DNA from 3 places in the Mesorhizobium sp. LNHC229A00 genome. Region 3 is predicted to be linked to each of the others. Evidence: riboswitches for the same ligand, from Rfam matches in the RefSeq annotation. Region 3 holds a riboswitch; each other region holds the start of a gene.

Evidence for each region. A riboswitch is a leader RNA that binds a small molecule or an ion and turns the genes downstream of it on or off. The one in region 3 is predicted to bind cobalamin.
Region 1: another riboswitch for cobalamin. It lies ahead of metE (5-methyltetrahydropteroyltriglutamate--homocysteine S-methyltransferase); the one in region 3 lies ahead of X742_RS167795 (CbtB domain-containing protein).
Region 2: another riboswitch for cobalamin. It lies ahead of X742_RS155055 (aromatic ring-hydroxylating dioxygenase subunit alpha); the one in region 3 lies ahead of X742_RS167795 (CbtB domain-containing protein).

The regions. Positions count from the first base shown of each region.
Region 1 is NZ_AYWQ01000023.1:61,159-66,535, forward strand. It holds gene metE (5-methyltetrahydropteroyltriglutamate--homocysteine S-methyltransferase) at 276-2,627, opposite strand; cobalamin riboswitch at 2,722-2,924, opposite strand; gene X742_RS143025 (adenosine kinase) at 3,526-4,545, opposite strand; gene metK (methionine adenosyltransferase) at 4,652-5,377, opposite strand, start outside.
Region 2 is NZ_AYWQ01000006.1:475,155-480,531, reverse strand. It holds gene ugpC (sn-glycerol-3-phosphate ABC transporter ATP-binding protein UgpC) at 1-1,099, shown strand, start outside; gene X742_RS155040 (DUF680 domain-containing protein) at 1,178-1,426, opposite strand; gene X742_RS155045 (DUF680 domain-containing protein) at 1,497-1,703, opposite strand; gene X742_RS155050 (DUF680 domain-containing protein) at 1,772-1,972, opposite strand; cobalamin riboswitch at 2,466-2,668, shown strand; gene X742_RS155055 (aromatic ring-hydroxylating dioxygenase subunit alpha) at 2,781-4,028, shown strand; gene X742_RS155060 (hybrid-cluster NAD(P)-dependent oxidoreductase) at 4,106-5,206, shown strand; gene X742_RS155065 (PqqD family peptide modification chaperone) at 5,348-5,377, shown strand, end outside.
Region 3 is NZ_AYWQ01000001.1:368,284-373,660, reverse strand. It holds gene cbiB (adenosylcobinamide-phosphate synthase CbiB) at 1-568, shown strand, start outside; gene cobO (cob(I)yrinic acid a,c-diamide adenosyltransferase) at 565-1,173, opposite strand; gene cobU (bifunctional adenosylcobinamide kinase/adenosylcobinamide-phosphate guanylyltransferase) at 1,175-1,690, opposite strand; gene X742_RS167790 (CbtA family protein) at 1,683-2,486, opposite strand; gene X742_RS167795 (CbtB domain-containing protein) at 2,502-2,681, opposite strand; cobalamin riboswitch at 2,717-2,916, opposite strand; gene X742_RS167800 (aromatic ring-hydroxylating dioxygenase subunit alpha) at 3,059-4,225, shown strand; gene X742_RS167805 (MFS transporter) at 4,366-5,377, opposite strand, start outside.

The DNA.
Region 1 (5,377 bases), on a different contig from region 3:
GCATCATATATTGTCGCCGCCTGAGCGAACGCACCAAGCAGTCTACTTTGAGAAACGACGTGTGTACGATTTGTTCGAGGCGCGGGGCCGGTATGTTCCCAAGCACCAATACTATAGCGTAGTGTCACATTTATATTTCTGCGGGATGAGGACACGTGCCGAAGGAAAATTGCACATTTTCGCCGTGTGGCATTTCCAAGAGTGTGATCGGTTTGGCATATTCCCGGCCGACATCCGCCAGCCGGCAACTCCCCACACGGTGAGGAAGAGAAGCCTCACGCCTGCACTTTCTGCCGGAGCGCGCGTGCTGCCGCGACCATGTTAATGAGGGCAGGGCGGACCTCCTCCCATTTGCGTGTTTTGAGGCCACAGTCCGGGTTTATCCACAGTTGGCCGTCGGACAGTCGCTCCCGGGCAAGCATGACTAAGTCCGAAATCTCGCCGACTTCCGGGACGCGTGGTGAGTGAATATCATAGACGCCGGGACCGATTTCGTTCGGATATTTGGAGCTCGTGAAGGCGTCCAACAGTTCCATCTTCGAGCGCGACGTCTCAATCGAAATGACATCCGCATCCATTCCAGCGATCGCGTGAATGATCTCGTTGAACTCCGAATAGCACATGTGGGTATGAATTTGAGTCGCGTCCTTTACACCCGTTGAAGCGATCCGGAAGCATTCGACAGCCCAGTCGAGATAGACTTTCCAGTCAGACTGGCGCAGTGGCAATCCTTCGCGAAACGCGGCCTCATCGATCTGCACCATCCTTGCGCCGGACCTTTCGAGATCCCTCACTTCGTCGCGGATGGCGAGCGCGATCTGGCGGCAGGCTTCGGAGCGGGGTACGTCGTCGCGAACAAAAGACCAGTTGAGAATGGTGACTGGGCCTGTGAGCATTCCCTTCACGGGCTTTTCCGTAAGCGACTGGGCGAATTGCCACCAGCGCACTGTCATCGGATTGCGCCTCGATACGTCGCCGAAAATGATGGGGGGACGCACGTAGCGCGACCCGTAGCTTTGTACCCAGGCATGCTGGGTGAAGGCGAAGCCAGACAGCTGCTCGCCGAAATGCTGTACCATGTCGTTTCGCTCGAACTCACCGTGCACCAGCACGTCCAGCCCGATCTCTTCCTGCCAGCGAATTGCAGCCTCGATCTCCTTCCTCAGGAACGTCTCGTAGTCGACATAGCTCAGCTGGCCCTTCGCATGAGCGGCCCGCGCCTTGCGTACCTGCGGCGTCTGCGGGAAGGACCCGATGGTCGTCGTCGGGAACGGCGGCAGCCCGAGTGAGCCGCCTTGGACTCTGGAGCGCTCGGCAAAAGCGCTCTCTCGTCGCTTCGCGCTGTCGTCAATGCTAGCGATCCGCCCCTGAACAAGCGGGTCATGGATCCTCGTGGATGTCACGCGCGTGGCGGCAGCCTCGGCAGACGCTTTCAACGAGCCAGCCACCGCATCTCTGCCTTGGGACAGGGCCCGGGCCAGCAACACCAATTCGTCGGTCTTCTGGGCCGCGAAGGCGAGCCACGAGCTGATGTCGGCGTCGAGTTCCGTCTCCATGCGCAGGTCGATCGGCACATGCAGCATCGAGCAAGAAGGCGCGATCTCGACGCGGTCCAAGGGCCAGCCGGCGACGATCGGTTTGATGCGGTCGAGAATGGCGGGCAGGTTCGCACGCCAGACGTTGCGGCCATCGATCAAGCCAAGCGAGAGCACCAGATCCTTCGGAGCGAGCCGACCCACCGTTTCCAGCTGCTCGGGAGCGCGCACGAGATCAATATGCAGCCCGGCCAGGGGCAGAGAAACCGCGGTTTCGAGATTGTCTCCCAGATGCCCGAAATATGTAGCCAGCATGATCTTCAGCTCGGGCGCGGCTTTCGACAGCTGGCCATAGGCGAACTCGAACGCAGCTCGTTCGTTGGAGTTCAGATCGAGGACAAGCGCTGGCTCATCGATCTGCACCCAGTCGGCTTCCGACAGCTTCAGCCTCTGCAGGAGTTGCTCGTAAACAGGCAGCAGCCGCGGTAGGAGCGCGATAGGATCGAACCCTTCGGCAGGCGATTTCGCCAGCTTGAGGAAGGTGATGGGTCCAAGGATGACTGGGCGTGTGTGAATGCCGAGAGCTTTGGCCTCGAGGAAGTAATCGACGGGTCTTGTCGACGAGAGGGCGAACGTCTGATCATCATCAAGTTCCGGCACAATGTAGTGGTAGTTTGTGTCAAACCACTTGGTCATTTCCATCGCGGTTACACCGGGCCCATGAGCCGCCTCCTGGTGACCAGCGTGTGCACAATCCTCCGTCTGACCCTGGTTGCCGCGCGCCATTGCGAAGTAGATGTCAAGTGGGACCTCGCCGCTATTCCAGCCGTAACGGGAGGGAATGGCGCCGACCATGGCTGCGGTGTCGAGCACATGGTCGTAAAGCGAGAAGTCGTTTGACGGGATTTTCGACACGCCGCGATTGCGCTGCTCTTCCCAGCTAGCGGCACGGAGCGCCTTCGACGTCGCAAGAAGGTCGCCAGCGGACGATGTTCCGGACCAGTAGCTTTCAAGCGCGAATTTCAGTTCTCGCCGACGACCGAAGCGCGGCACGCCGAGCGTTGCTACAGGAATTTGCTGAGAGTCAGTCATGTCATACCCCGATGGTTGGGGCGTCGATGACAAGGAAGGCGCTAGCAGGCCGGCACGAACGCCGGCTTGCAGCGGCCACCGAGACACCCCGCCCGTGGACGTAATTCGCCGTGGCAGGTCTCCTGGCTCGCGGGGTCATAGCCTCTACCGGTCTTCCCGAGGGTATTCGCCTCAGTGACATGAGTTGGTTTGGCTCGCCGCTAACAGTTGCGGGGGCAGCGCCGGCATCGCACCGGCTTCCCTCTTAGCTCCGTTGCGGCAGCGCCGCACGCGAGAACCACGACACGCAGACAATCACAGCAGTCCGCTCTTTTGTCAATGACGCATAACGAAATGTTTATGTCGTTATGTGATGCGCTTTTACGCTTGTCTAACATTGTGAAATATTCAGTCTGCCATTGGCGGCGCTGCTCCGCTGCCACCATTGTCCAACTGGCAGATTCCTGTCGGGCTGCGACGCAGCTTGGGTGAACGACCTGTTCTCATAGATTATTGGCATCCACTCGTCCGTGCCATGCTGGCAGAACAACAAGCCGAAGTTGGCCCGTCCCGTCCTGTAATGAGATTGACGAGGATGAAGCCCAGCTGCCAATTCCGCTGGTCCCAGACCAATGGTGAACCAGTCTGCCCGCATTCGGCATCGTGGACGTGATCGCAAGTCAAGTGCTCCGACGGATGCCGCGAGTTCTCCGTTACCTCAGGACCTTACTGGCCTTCCCCAAGCTGAGCTTCTGGAAAATGCCGGTGGCGATCTCGATGACGGTGAATGCCGTCAAGGCAAGCCCGCCTTGCACCGCCTTCCAGCGAGCTTCACGGCAGCAGCATCGTCAGTTCTCCGAAGCGAATGGCTGTCGCTATCAGCGAGCTTTGACACAGTTCCGCCACTGCGATGATCGCGTCAGTAGGGCGGCTGGTTAGTTGCCCGCGCATGCAATCCCGCCTGTTCGGCCTCGCGGCGCAAATTCTGCCGGGGCCTTGGTCCGATCTGCTGGATAACCAGTCCGGCCGCCAGTGAGCCAAGATCGCCGCAGGTCTGGAGGTCGCGGCCTTGCGTGTAGCCGTGCAGGAAGCCGGCGGCGTAGAGATCGCCGGCGCCGGTCGTGTCAACCAGTTCCTTGATCGCGGTCGCCTCGATGACCACGCTCTCGTCGCCGCGCACGATCACCGAGCCTTTTTCCGAGCGTGTGACGGCGGCGATCTTGCAGTCCTTGCGGATCTGCGCCAGCGCCTCGTCGAACGACGATGTCTGGTAGAGCGACTTGATCTCGTGGCTGTTGGCAAAGACGATGTCGACCGTGCCCGAACGCATCAGCTCAAGGAATTCGTCGCGGTAGCGGTCGACGCAAAACGAATCCGACAGTGTCATCGACACTTCGCGCCCGGCCTCGTGCGCGAGCTTCGCCGTCTGCCGGATCGCCTCCTTGGCGCGCGGCGGGTCCCACAGATAACCCTCGAAATAGGTGATCTTGGCGCCGGACGCCTTGTCGGCTTCGACATCTACCGGCCCGAGTTCGACGCAGGCGCCGAGATAGGTGTTCATCGAGCGCTCGCCATCGGGGGTGACGAAGATTATCGAGCGCGCCGTCGGCGGCTCGCCCTGGAGCGGCCTGGTGTCGAAGGCGACACCCTGCGCGTGGATGTCGTGCGCGTAGATTTCGCCGAGCGGGTCGTTCGAGACCTTGCCGAAGAAGGCGGCGCGTCCGCCGAAGGAGGCAATACCTGCCGCCGTGTTGCCGGCGCTGCCGCCGGAGGCCTCGATCGCCGGGCCCATGCGGCTGTAGAGCAATTCGGCGCGCTGTGTGTCGATGAGATTCATCGCACCCTTGATGATGCCGTTGGTCTCGAGGAATTCCTCCTCGCACTGGGCGATGATGTCGACAATCGCATTGCCGATGCAAAGCACGTCATAATCCGGCATCAATGTCTCCGCCAAAAACCCGGGCCGGCTTCTTGCCACGCCGGCCGGGCCGGGTCTGCCCGGTGGGAATGGGCTTTCCGCTTGCCAATCCGTTCGCCGGCGGCTCTCACGGGGCGGCGAGTCCTGCCTCGCGACGCAATTCGTCCGCCCTGTCTGTCTTCTCCCAGGTGAAATCAGGCTCTTCACGGCCAAAATGGCCATAGGTCGCTGTATTGCGGTATATAGGTCGTAAGAGATCAAGCATCTTGATAATGCCTTTCGGTCTGAGATCGAACAACTCAAGAATGAGGCGCTCGATCCTGCTTTCCTCAACCCTGGCTGTCCCGAACGTGTTGACCATGACGGAAACCGGACTGGCCACGCCGATTGCGTAAGCAAGCTGCACCTCGCACACGTCCGCAAGTCCGCTAGCGACGATGTTCTTTGCGACATAGCGGGCCGCATAGGCAGCTGAGCGGTCAACCTTGGACGGGTCCTTGCCCGAGAAGGCGCCGCCGCCATGACGACCCATCCCGCCATAGGAATCGACGATGATCTTGCGTCCAGTGAGACCGCAGTCGCCGCGCGGCCCGCCGACTACGAACCGCCCCGTCGGGTTAACCAGAATTCTGATGCCTTCCGTCTCCAGGTGGGTCGGCAGGACAGGCTTTATGATTTCCTCAATGACGCCCTCGCGGACAGTCTCTTGCGAGACCTGCTCGTCATGTTGCGTCGACACGACGATCGTATCCAGGGCGACCGGGCGCAACCCCTCATAGCGCACTGAGACCTGGGATTTCATGTCAGGACGCAACCAGCCAAGCTGTTGTGCCTTCCGGACATACGCCTGCCG
Region 2 (5,377 bases), on a different contig from region 3:
TTTGAGACAAGTGAAGAAGTCCTATGGCAATCTCAACATTCTCCACGGCATCGACCTCGACATCAAATCGGGCGAGTTCATCGTCTTCGTCGGCCCGTCGGGCTGCGGCAAGTCGACCTTGCTGCGCTCGATCGCGGGGCTCGAGGAAATCACGTCGGGTGAACTCAAGATCGACGGCCAGGTGGTCAACGACGTGCCACCCTCGAAGCGCGGCATCGCCATGGTGTTCCAGTCCTATGCGCTCTACCCGCACATGACCGTCTACGACAACATGGCCTTCTCGATGAAGATCGGTAAGGAAAGCAAGGCCGAGATCGACAAAAGGGTTCGGCAAGCCGCCGAGATCCTGCAGCTGACCAAATATCTGGACCGTCTGCCCAAGGCGATGTCGGGCGGCCAGCGGCAGCGCGTCGCCATCGGCCGCGCCATCGTGCGCAATCCGAAGGTGTTCCTGTTCGACGAACCGCTGTCGAACCTTGACGCCGCATTGCGCGTCGCCACCCGCATCGAGATCGCCAAGCTCAAGGAATCGATGCCCAACACGACCATGATCTACGTCACGCACGACCAAGTCGAGGCGATGACGCTGGCCGACCGGATCGTCGTGCTGAAGGACGGGCACATCGAGCAGGTCGGCACGCCCATGGAACTTTACAAGAACCCGGGCAACCTCTTCGTCGCCCAGTTCATCGGCTCGCCGGCCATGAACATCCTGCCGGCGACGGTCGACAAGACGGGCAACCCGACCATCGTCAGCCATGTCGGCGGCCGAAAGGCGACGGTGCCGATCGCGACACCTGCTTCGGCAAAGGGAGCGGCGGTCAGCTTCGGCGTACGGCCGGAAGATCTCGCGATCGCCAGCGGTGCGGATTATCTGTTCGAGGGGAGCGTCGATTATCTCGAACAGCTTGGCGAGGTCCAGCTGGTCTATGTCGATATCGGCCGGGCCGACCTGCCGCTGGTGACCAAGCTGCCGGGCAATGTCGAGGTCAAGCGCGGCTCGACGCTGCGGCTGACCGCCAATGCCGGCGACCTCCATATCTTCGATGCGGAGGGTCGCTCCTTTGCCCTCCACGAAGCGGAAGCAAAGGCGGCCTGAAGACGGCCGTTCCGGTAACGCAAAAAACAAAAGCAGCGGCGGGCATGGCCCGCCGCTCTTTTTGTCTGCACAGGCTGGTTAGTTGTTGCCGAAGAGATTGCGATCGGCACCCTGATGGGCCGGCTTCTGCACGTCGCCAGACGAATTGAGCAGCTTGTAGACCGGCGAATCGCTGTTGCGGATCGCACCCGTATGCGACGTATCGACATTGACAGTCGACGAAGCAGTGGGCTGGTTGGCGCCGTTGGAGCCATAGTTGTCGCTGCCGGCGAAAGCGCTGCCGGAGACGGCCAGAACGGCGGCGGCGGCAATGAGGATCTTGTTCATTTTAGGTAACTCCTGAATTTTGGAAGTCCCGCGGACCGGCGGGCAAAAGCCCACCGGCCGTGGGAGGCCATTAATGGCCGAAGAGGTTGCGGTCGCTGCCCTGCTGGACAGGCGCCGAGGTGGCCGGAGCCGACTTGCCGATCGACGCGGTGTTTGGATTGTCGGTGGAGGCAGCAGCAGCCTGGTTGGCGCCGTTGGAGCCATAGTTGTCGCTGCCGGCGAAAGCGCTGCCTGAGAGAGCCAGAACGGCGGCGGCAGCAAAGAGGATCTTGTTCATTTTAATACTCCTGAATTGTAGGGTCCACCGGCGCGGCAGGTTCACCCGCCGCGTGCCGGGGATGGTTATTAATTGTTGCCGAAGAGGTTGTGGTCGGCGCCCGTCACAGGCGTCTGGGCAGCCGGCTCCGACTTCTTGGTCGAAGCGGTGTAGGAACTGTCGACAGTGGCCGCGGGGGTCGCGGCGTTCGAACCATAATGGTCGCTACTAGCGAAGGCGCTGCCGGAAATCGCCAGAAGGGCGGCGGCAGTGAGAATGATCTTTTTCATTTTTGTACTCCAGTATTTTTCCCGTCCGTCTAGCGGCGTGTCTTGGATTAAATCGCGTCGTTCGGACCGCCCCGATGTGGGAGAGCCCCCTTGCCGTTTCCAATCACGAAGTTGTTCAGCGTGGACCATGACTCTGCTACTTGAAATTGTACCAACGCCTTCTACATGTCTTATTTTTCTGTTCGATATCAAGTAGTTGACTAAGATGACGACCCGATCACCAACTGTGTCGGAGGGCTGGGCGTTCACACCGTCCTGCACGCACCGTCAACAGAAACGAACCGTTCGGTTCGATTTTAGACTGTGCTAATAGTCACTTTTCGAAACCGTTAACCCTTTTCCGGCCGGCTGAGGGTCGAAAACGGTGCCCGCGCGCGCCTGGCGAGAAGAGGCGATTCCCCCCGCGGCAACCATGCCGGGACGATCCCGCATGCGTGTCGCGCCGCATGGATGCGATGTCGCTTTCGTGCCGATGTCGCAAACCCTGTCGTGATTAGATCAAGCCATCTCAGGTGCCGCTGCGTGACGACGGAGCGGAGAATTGGGAAGCCGGTCAGATTCCGGCGCTGCCCCCGCAACGGTGGTGGAGTTCAAGTCGCAACGGGAGACCACTGGGCGAAAGCCTGGGAAGGTGTCGCGATGGTCCGCCAGGACAACTCCAGAGCCCGGAAACCAGCCCGAGATCGCTAGAACTCGACTGATCGCGGTGGGCGGTCAAGGGGCGGATGGTGTTGTCCGGCTTTCGCCGGCTTGCGCCCAGTCCTTCCTCCATCACCACCAGTTCAGTCCTTGAAAATGAGGACAGGACATGGACGCGCGCAACGACATGCTGAGGCTTTTGAACGGCCGCAGACAGGGCCTTTCGCTGGAACAGCCCTTCTATACCGACCCGGACTACTTCAAGCTGGACATGGAGCTGATCTGGTATCGCGACTGGCTGTTCATCGGCCATGATTGCGAGTTGCCCAAGCCGGGCAGCTTCATCACCGTGCAGATCGGCGATTATCCGGTCGTGCTGGTGCGCGATCAGCAGGGCAAGATCAACGCCTTCCACAATTCCTGCCGCCATCGCGGCAGCCGCGTCTGCAACACCGACAAGGGCATGGCCGCCAAGCTGGTGTGTCCCTATCACCAGTGGACCTACGAACTCGACGGCCGGCTGCTGTTCGCCCGCCAGATGGCCGATGGGTTCGACAAGAGCCTGTTCGGGCTCAAGCCGGTCGCCTGCGAAAGCGTCGCCGGCTATGTCTTCATCTGCCTGGCCAAGGAGCCCGCCGACTTCGCGCCGATGCGGGCGATGATCGAGCCCTATCTCCAGCCGCACCGGCTGAGCGAGGCCAAGATCGCCTTCGAGAGCACGATCATCGAGAAGGGCAACTGGAAGCTGGTCTGGGAAAACAACCGCGAATGCTACCATTGCGCGGGCAACCATCCTGAGCTGTGCAAGACCTTCCCGGAAGCGCCGACCGTGACTGGCGTGCAAGGCGCCGACAACGACCCGGAGATGCTGGCCCACTGGGCGAAGTGCGAAGCTGTTGGCCTGCCCAGCAAGTTTCGGATCGACCCGACCGGACAATACCGCGCCACCCGCGCGCCGCTGCTGCGCGATGCCCAGAGCTACACGATGACCGGCAAGCGGGCGGTGAAGAGGAACCTGTCCGACAGCGTCTCGGCCGACCGGATCGGCACGCTAATGCACTACCACTACCCGACAACCTGGAACCATATCCTCGTGGATCATGCGGTGACGTTCCGCGTGCTGCCGGTCAGCGCCACGGAAACAGCGGTGACGACCAAATGGCTGGTCCACAAGGATGCGGTGGAAGGCGTCGACTATGATCTGCCCGAACTCACCCATGTCTGGACCGAGACCAACGACCAGGACCGCCGCATCGTCGAGGAAAACGCCTTCGGCATCCTGTCGCCGGCCTACGAGCCCGGTCCCTATTCGGAGCTGCACGAGGGCGGCGTCATCCAGTTCGTCGACTGGTACGCGCGCTTTATCGGCCCACGGCTTTCCGAAGACGGCCGGCCCGCTCTGCGCAGTGTCGCCTAGCGCATTTCGCCCAAACCGTGCAGCGGTTTTGGGATCACGACATGCGCAAAATGAAAAGGTATGCAGGGATGAACGCCATGACTGATCTTGGCCTCTATCGCCATCTCGACCAGATGGCGCCGTGGAACGACAGGCTGCAGGTGCTGGAAGTGATCGGCGTCAGCGACGAGGCGCCCGACGTCAAGACCTTCACCTTCCGCTCGGACAACCAGACCTGGTTCCGCTACAAGCCGGGCCAGTTCGTGACGCTGGAATTGCCGACACCGGACGGCCCGCTGATGCGCACCTACACGCTGTCATCATCGCCGTCGCGACCATTCTCGATCGCGGTGACGGTGAAGGCGCAGGCGGGCAGCGTCGGCACACGCTGGATGTTCGATCACCTGACGCCCGGCTCGCACGTCAAGGCCTATGGACCGGGCGGCGACTTTTCGCTGCACAGCCACCCGGCGGCGAAATACCTGTTCATCTCGGCCGGTTCGGGCGTGACGCCGATGATGTCGATGCTGCGCTGGCTGAATGACTGCGCGCCATGGACCGATGTCGGATTCGTCAATTGCGCGCGGCGCCCTGAAGAGATCATCTTTCGCAAGGAACTCGAACTGCTCGGCGGCCATATGCCGGGCCTGTCGCTCGGCTTCATGATCGAGGAGCGGTCGAGCCGCGAGGGCTGGTACGGCCATATGGGCCGCATCGACGCCATCCGGCTGCCGCTCCTGGCGCCCGATTTCCGCGAACGCGAAATCTTCTGCTGCGGCCCCGATCCCTTCATGCGCGCCGTGCGCGGCATGCTGGAGGCCGCCGGGTTCGACATGGCAAAGTACCATCAGGAGAGCTTTGCCGCGCCGGCGGTGGAGGAAATCCCGGCGCCGTTTGCCTCGCCGGCTGAAGACGGCGGGGCGATTTGCGTCGAAGCCGCGACGCCGATCCGCTTCGCGCTTTCGGATGTCGACGCCGATTGTGTCGCCGGCCAGACCGTGCTGCAGACGGCGCGCGCCTCGGGCGTGCGAATACCGGCTGCCTGCGAATTCGGCCTGTGCGGAACTTGCAAGGTGAAGAAAGTCTCCGGCAGCGTCGAGATGAGCCACAATGGCGGCATCCTCGATCATGAGATCGATGATGGCTTCATCCTGGCCTGTTGTTCCAAGCCATTGTCGCCGCTTGAAATCGAGGCTTGATCCGCCCCGCTTTCGACTGATCCCGGAAATGGTCCCGCGTTGCCGGCAAAGGTTACCTTGCCAAGGAAGACCTGAAAGTTTACAGGCGTTGTCGGTGGAAGCGGTCCTGCTGGCGGGCAGGAAATGCAGGACGGGGCAACAATGACGCATGATTCCCACGCCTATGCGGTA
Region 3 (5,377 bases):
GACGCTCGACCGCGCCGGCGTCTGCCGCGCGGCGATCGAGAGCCTAGCGGAAAATTTTTCCGACGGCATCGTCGCCCCCGCCTTCTGGACCGGGGTCGGAGGGCTCGCCGGCGGCGCTGCCTACAAGGCGGCCAACACCGCCGATTCGATGATCGGCCACCGGACTCCGCGCCATGAGGCCTTCGGCTGGGCGGCGGCGCGCTTCGACGACTGGATCAACCTGCCGGCATCGCGGCTGACGGCGCTGCTGATCGTGCTCGCTTCCCTCCTGGTCGAGGGCGCCGACCCCCGCGGTGCCTGGCAGGCAGTGCGGCGTGACGCGAAAAAACACCGCTCGCCCAATGCTGGCTGGCCGGAAGCGGGCATGGCCGGCGCGCTTGGGCTGGCGCTCGCCGGACCACGCAGCTATGGTGGTATCATGGTCGACGACATCTTCATGGGCGAAGGCGGCCGCCGCGATGTCGACAGCGGCGACATCAGGCGGGCGCTCAAGCTTTACCGGGTCGCGGACTACCTGCTGATCGGCTTGTTCGGCCTGGTCGCGCTGATCGCTGTTCTGGTTTTTTAGAACTCGATGCCTTGCTGCGCCTTCACGCCCGCCGAGAAATGATGCTTGGTCACGCCCATCTCGGTGACCAGATCGGCAGCCTCGACCAGCCCCGGCTTGGCGTTGCGGCCGGTGACGACGACATGCAGACCCTCGCGCCGGCCCTTGAGCGCCGCAACCACCTTGTCGAGAGCGAGATAATCGTAGCGTAACGCGATGTTGAGCTCGTCGAGCACGACAAGGCTGATCGAGGGATCGTCGATCAATTCCAGGGCCTTGGCCCAGGCGGCCTCGGCGGCCGCGATGTCGCGCTTCAGGTCCTGGGTCTCCCAGGTGAAACCCTCGCCCATTGCATGCCAGACGACGCGGTCGCCAAAGGCGGCAAAGGCGTCCTTCTCGCCGGTGTGCCATTTGCCCTTGATGAACTGAACGACGCCGACGCGCTTGCCGTAGCCGAGCATGCGCAGCGCGAGACCGAAGGCGGCCGTGGTCTTGCCCTTGCCGGGACCGGTGTTGACGATCAGCAATCCCTTCTCCATCGTCTTGCCCGCAACCTCGGCGTCCTGCACCGCCTTGCGCTTGGCCATCTTGGCGCGATGGCGTTCTTCATCCTTGTCGTCGGTCATTTCACTTCACCTTGAGCGGGAGCCCCGCCACCATGAGCAGCACCGTGTCGGCCACTGCCGCGACCCGCTGGTTAAGTCGGCCGGCGTCATCGCGAAACCGGCGCGCCAACGCGTTGTCGGGCACGATGCCCTGCCCGACCTCGTTCGTCACCACGAACCACGGTCCGCGCGGCCGAGACAGCACGTCCGCCAGCCGTCGGCACGCGGCATCGACGTCGTGATCGGCCAGCATGTGATTGGTCAGCCACAGCGTCAGACAGTCGACAAGCACCGGCTGACCGTCCGGCGACGCCTCCAGCGCTTCGGCGAGGTCGAGTGGCGCATCGATGGTCGACCAGCCCTCACCGCGCCGCCAGCGGTGCAGCGCGATGCGCTCGCGCATCTCGTTGTCATAAGCTTGCGCCGTGGCGATATAGGCCCATGGCGAGGCCAATGCCGTCACCAGGGTTTCGGCGTGCGCGCTCTTGCCGGAGCGCGCACCACCGATGATGAAGGTCAGCCTGCCGCGATCAGGCAAAACTGTCGCGCATGCTGGTCGCCGTGCCGGTGAAGCGCCGGCGCACCACGCCCACGATCGCGCCCAGCACCAGCCAGAAGACCAGATTGGTCACCGTCACCGCCACCACGAACTGATGGTGCAGGCCTTCCGGGATCGGCGTCTCGAAACTGTCGGGCTGCGGCGCGCCGACGACATGCGGCGCGACGATCAGCAAGACGGCGAGGATGGTCAATGGCAACGATCTGCGAAACACGATCAGGCCTAGGCCGATCGCGGTCGCGGCCGCCGTTGCCGTCCACCAGATCTGGCGCGGCAGAAGATCGGCCGCCGGCATTGCCGGCAGTTCCGGCTGCAGTCCGAGGCCCGGTGCCAGTGTGAACACGGCAAAGCCGGCCAAGCCCCAGAACACGCCCTGGCGCCAGTTGCCGACGCCACCGAAGAACTCGGAAACCGCGACCAGGACCAGCGCGAAGCCGATGCCGGTGACGATATTGGCAACCACGCTAAAGGCGAAACGCTCGAAACCGTCGGCCGGCGCCCAGCCTTCGTCTTCCTCCGCCGGTGCCATGGCATCGGTGCCCGCGGGCGCGGCAGAGCTCGTGGCATTCCCAGCGGGCGCCACCGTGCTCATCGCGTCATTGGTCGCCGCTGGTGCGGCCGTGTGATCATGGTGGTGGCCGCCGCCGGCCTTTTCGTAGACTTCGGCCTTGAGGATCAGCGGCACGGTGGCATAGGCCTGCATGCAGGCGAGAACGACACCGGCCACAAGCCCCGCGATCGCCGCGACGAACACGACGTTGCGAAACAGATTCATGATGTCGGATCCTCGTTAGTGGCAGGGAAACGCCATCGAGTGGCGATAGTCGTGGGCAGCATTGTGGACCGCATCGATATGCGAGAAGCCGACAAAGCCGACGACGAAGATGCCGAGCAGCGCCGCGAGCGCGAGCTGCATGAAACGCGACTGCGAGGAGACGGAGGCGCCGAGGGAGACGGAAGCGGTAGTCATGTCTTGTCCTTTCGCCCTCCACCCGAGGGCATCGAAGTCAGTTTCCTGTCGCCGGCAGGTCTCCTGGCTCGCGGATAAGCGCCCTTCCCCACCTTCCCGAAGAAAAATCTTCAGTGGCATATGGAGAGGACTACCGCACACAGTTGCGGGGGCAGCCACGGCATTGGGCAGGAATTCCTCCCCGCACCGCATTCCCTCTTGGCTCCAAAAAGGAACCGACGACATCGGCGACTATAGGGAAATTCGCCGCGCCCGGCAAACCAAATTCCGACAACCGCCAGCGCAGGAGCGTCGTATCGGCGAAGCTGCCCTCACCCCGTCCCGATTGACAAACTTCATGGCCGGGTGTCGGCTGGCACCCTCACGGGAAGCCAGCCATGCAGCCCAATGCCAGCGAGCGCGAGCCCTATAACGGCCTGACTCGAACCGAGCCGACGCTGCCCTCATCGGCCTATTGGGACCAGGACAACTATAAGCGCGATCTCGACGCCATCTGGTACAGGGACTGGCTGCTCGTCTGCCGCGAGGCCGATCTTGCCCAGCCTTTGGCATTCCGCACCTTCCGCGTCGGTATGCAGGAAATCCTCGTGCTGCGCGACGACACCGGCGAGTTGCGTGCCTTCCACAACACGTGCCGGCATCGCGGCTCGCAGCTTTGCCAGGAAAGCGAGGGCCGGCTGAAGGCGCGGCTGATCACCTGCCCGTATCATGCCTGGTCCTATTCGCTGCGTGGCGATCTGGTGCGCGTGCCGTCGAAATCGCTGCCTGACGGCTTCGACAAGGCCGATCATCCGCTTTATCGCGTCGCGCTCTCGGTGTGGCGGGGCTTCGTCTTCGTCAATCTGGCGGAAGATGACGCCGGCTCGGCGCAATCCTCCTTCGACCCAGCCTCCGGCGATCTCGGCAACTGGCCGCTGGAAACGCTGGTATCGGGCCATGTGCTGCACAAGGTGATGAACTGTAACTGGAAGATTTTTTGGGAAAACTTCAACGAGTGCCTGCACTGCCCGGGCGTCCACAAGGACCTGTCGCGGCTGGTGCCGATCTATGGCCGCGGCCTGATGAGCCGGCATGACGATCCCGAATGGCTCCGCCACGCCGACAATGACGCGCCGGAATTTTCAGGCGGCCTGCGCGCCGGGGCTGAGACATGGTCGCGTGATGGGCAGACGCACGGGCCGGTCTTCCCGAGCTTGACGCCGGCGGAGCGCAGCGCCGGTCAGACCTATGCCACCAGCCTGCCGTCCATGTTCATCGTCGGCCATGTCGACTATGTCAGGACTGTGCGGCTTACGCCGCTCGGTCCCGAACAGACCGAATTGACCGCAGAATGGCTGTTCGCGCCCGAGGCGCTCGCCGAGACCGACATCGACAACATCGTCGCCTTCGGCACACAGGTGCTGGAGGAGGACGCGGCGATCTGCGAGGTCAACCAGAAGGGGCTGCGCTCGATGCGTCATACAGCTGGCGTGCTGATGCCCGAGGAGTACGACCTGCACCGCTTCCACGATTGGGTGCGCGAGCGCCATGCCGCGGTGACATGAGGTCTGTCGACATTCAGGTCAGGCCAAGCCGAGAAGGGCGGAGGTCGAGAACCGGAACGGAACGTACTTTCGGGTACGTGATTACCGGAAGCGCGCAAACCTGCCGTTCGCAGGCCGGCATCACCTGAATATCGACATACCTACAGCGACTTCGGCAGATATCGCCAGGTCACGAAGCCGCAAAACGCGGCCAGTAGTGCGAGCGTGACGAACACCGATCCCAGACCGAAAAAGGCCAGCACCACCGAATAGACCAGCGGCGGCGTCAGTTCGGAGAAATCGAGATAGGTGCGGTAGACCGCAGCCATCTGCGCGCGCTCATAAGAGCGCACCGAGCGCATGAAGGCGGTCGAACCCAGCGCGTCGAGCGCGATCGTGAAGAAGGCGCCGCACAGCAGGAAGGCGCCGGTGAGCAGCGGCACGGTTACGCCCACGGCACCGGCCGCCAGCAACGTCGCCGACATGGCGAAATAGGCAAATGTCATGGTCCTGCGGCCGCCGAAGCGCTTTCCCGCCTTGCCCCAGAAGATCGCCATGAACAGCAGCGCGTTGCCGGCCGAGACCAGCAGGCCGCCAGCCAATTCGCCCTCGCCGGTGATGACCATGAACAGCGGTCCATAGACGAAGAAGGTCGTCCAGAAGCAGGAGCGGCCGAAGGCGATCAGCCAGGCCAGCCTGAGCCTCGGCTGCGCGACGAAGCGGCCGATATTGGCGAGCGGATTGGCCGGTCGTGTCTTGCCCGGGCGGATCGACTGGTTGTCGCTCAGCCGATAGGTCCAGAACAGCGCCAGCAAGGCCATGGCGAACACCGCCACCGCGCCATGCGCGGCATAAATGCCGAAGCGCGTATAGAGAAAAATGCCGAGCGTCGGTCCACCCGTCCAGGCAACCATCGACCACGCCATGCGCAGCGATTCGGCCTGCATGAAATCGGTCTTGCGGATGTGATCCATGATGTAGAGGTTGAGCGTGATCGACAGCGCGCTGGCGCCCATCACCCGGCACAGCATCCCGGCCAGTTGCCCGGCGAGCGTGTGGGTGAGGAAGAACAGCGAGCCGATGGCGAGCAGGCAGGCGCCCGCCGTGTAGACCCAGCGCCGCGCGAAGCGGCGGATCAGCATAGGCATGAACAAGGTCACCGACAGGCCGAGC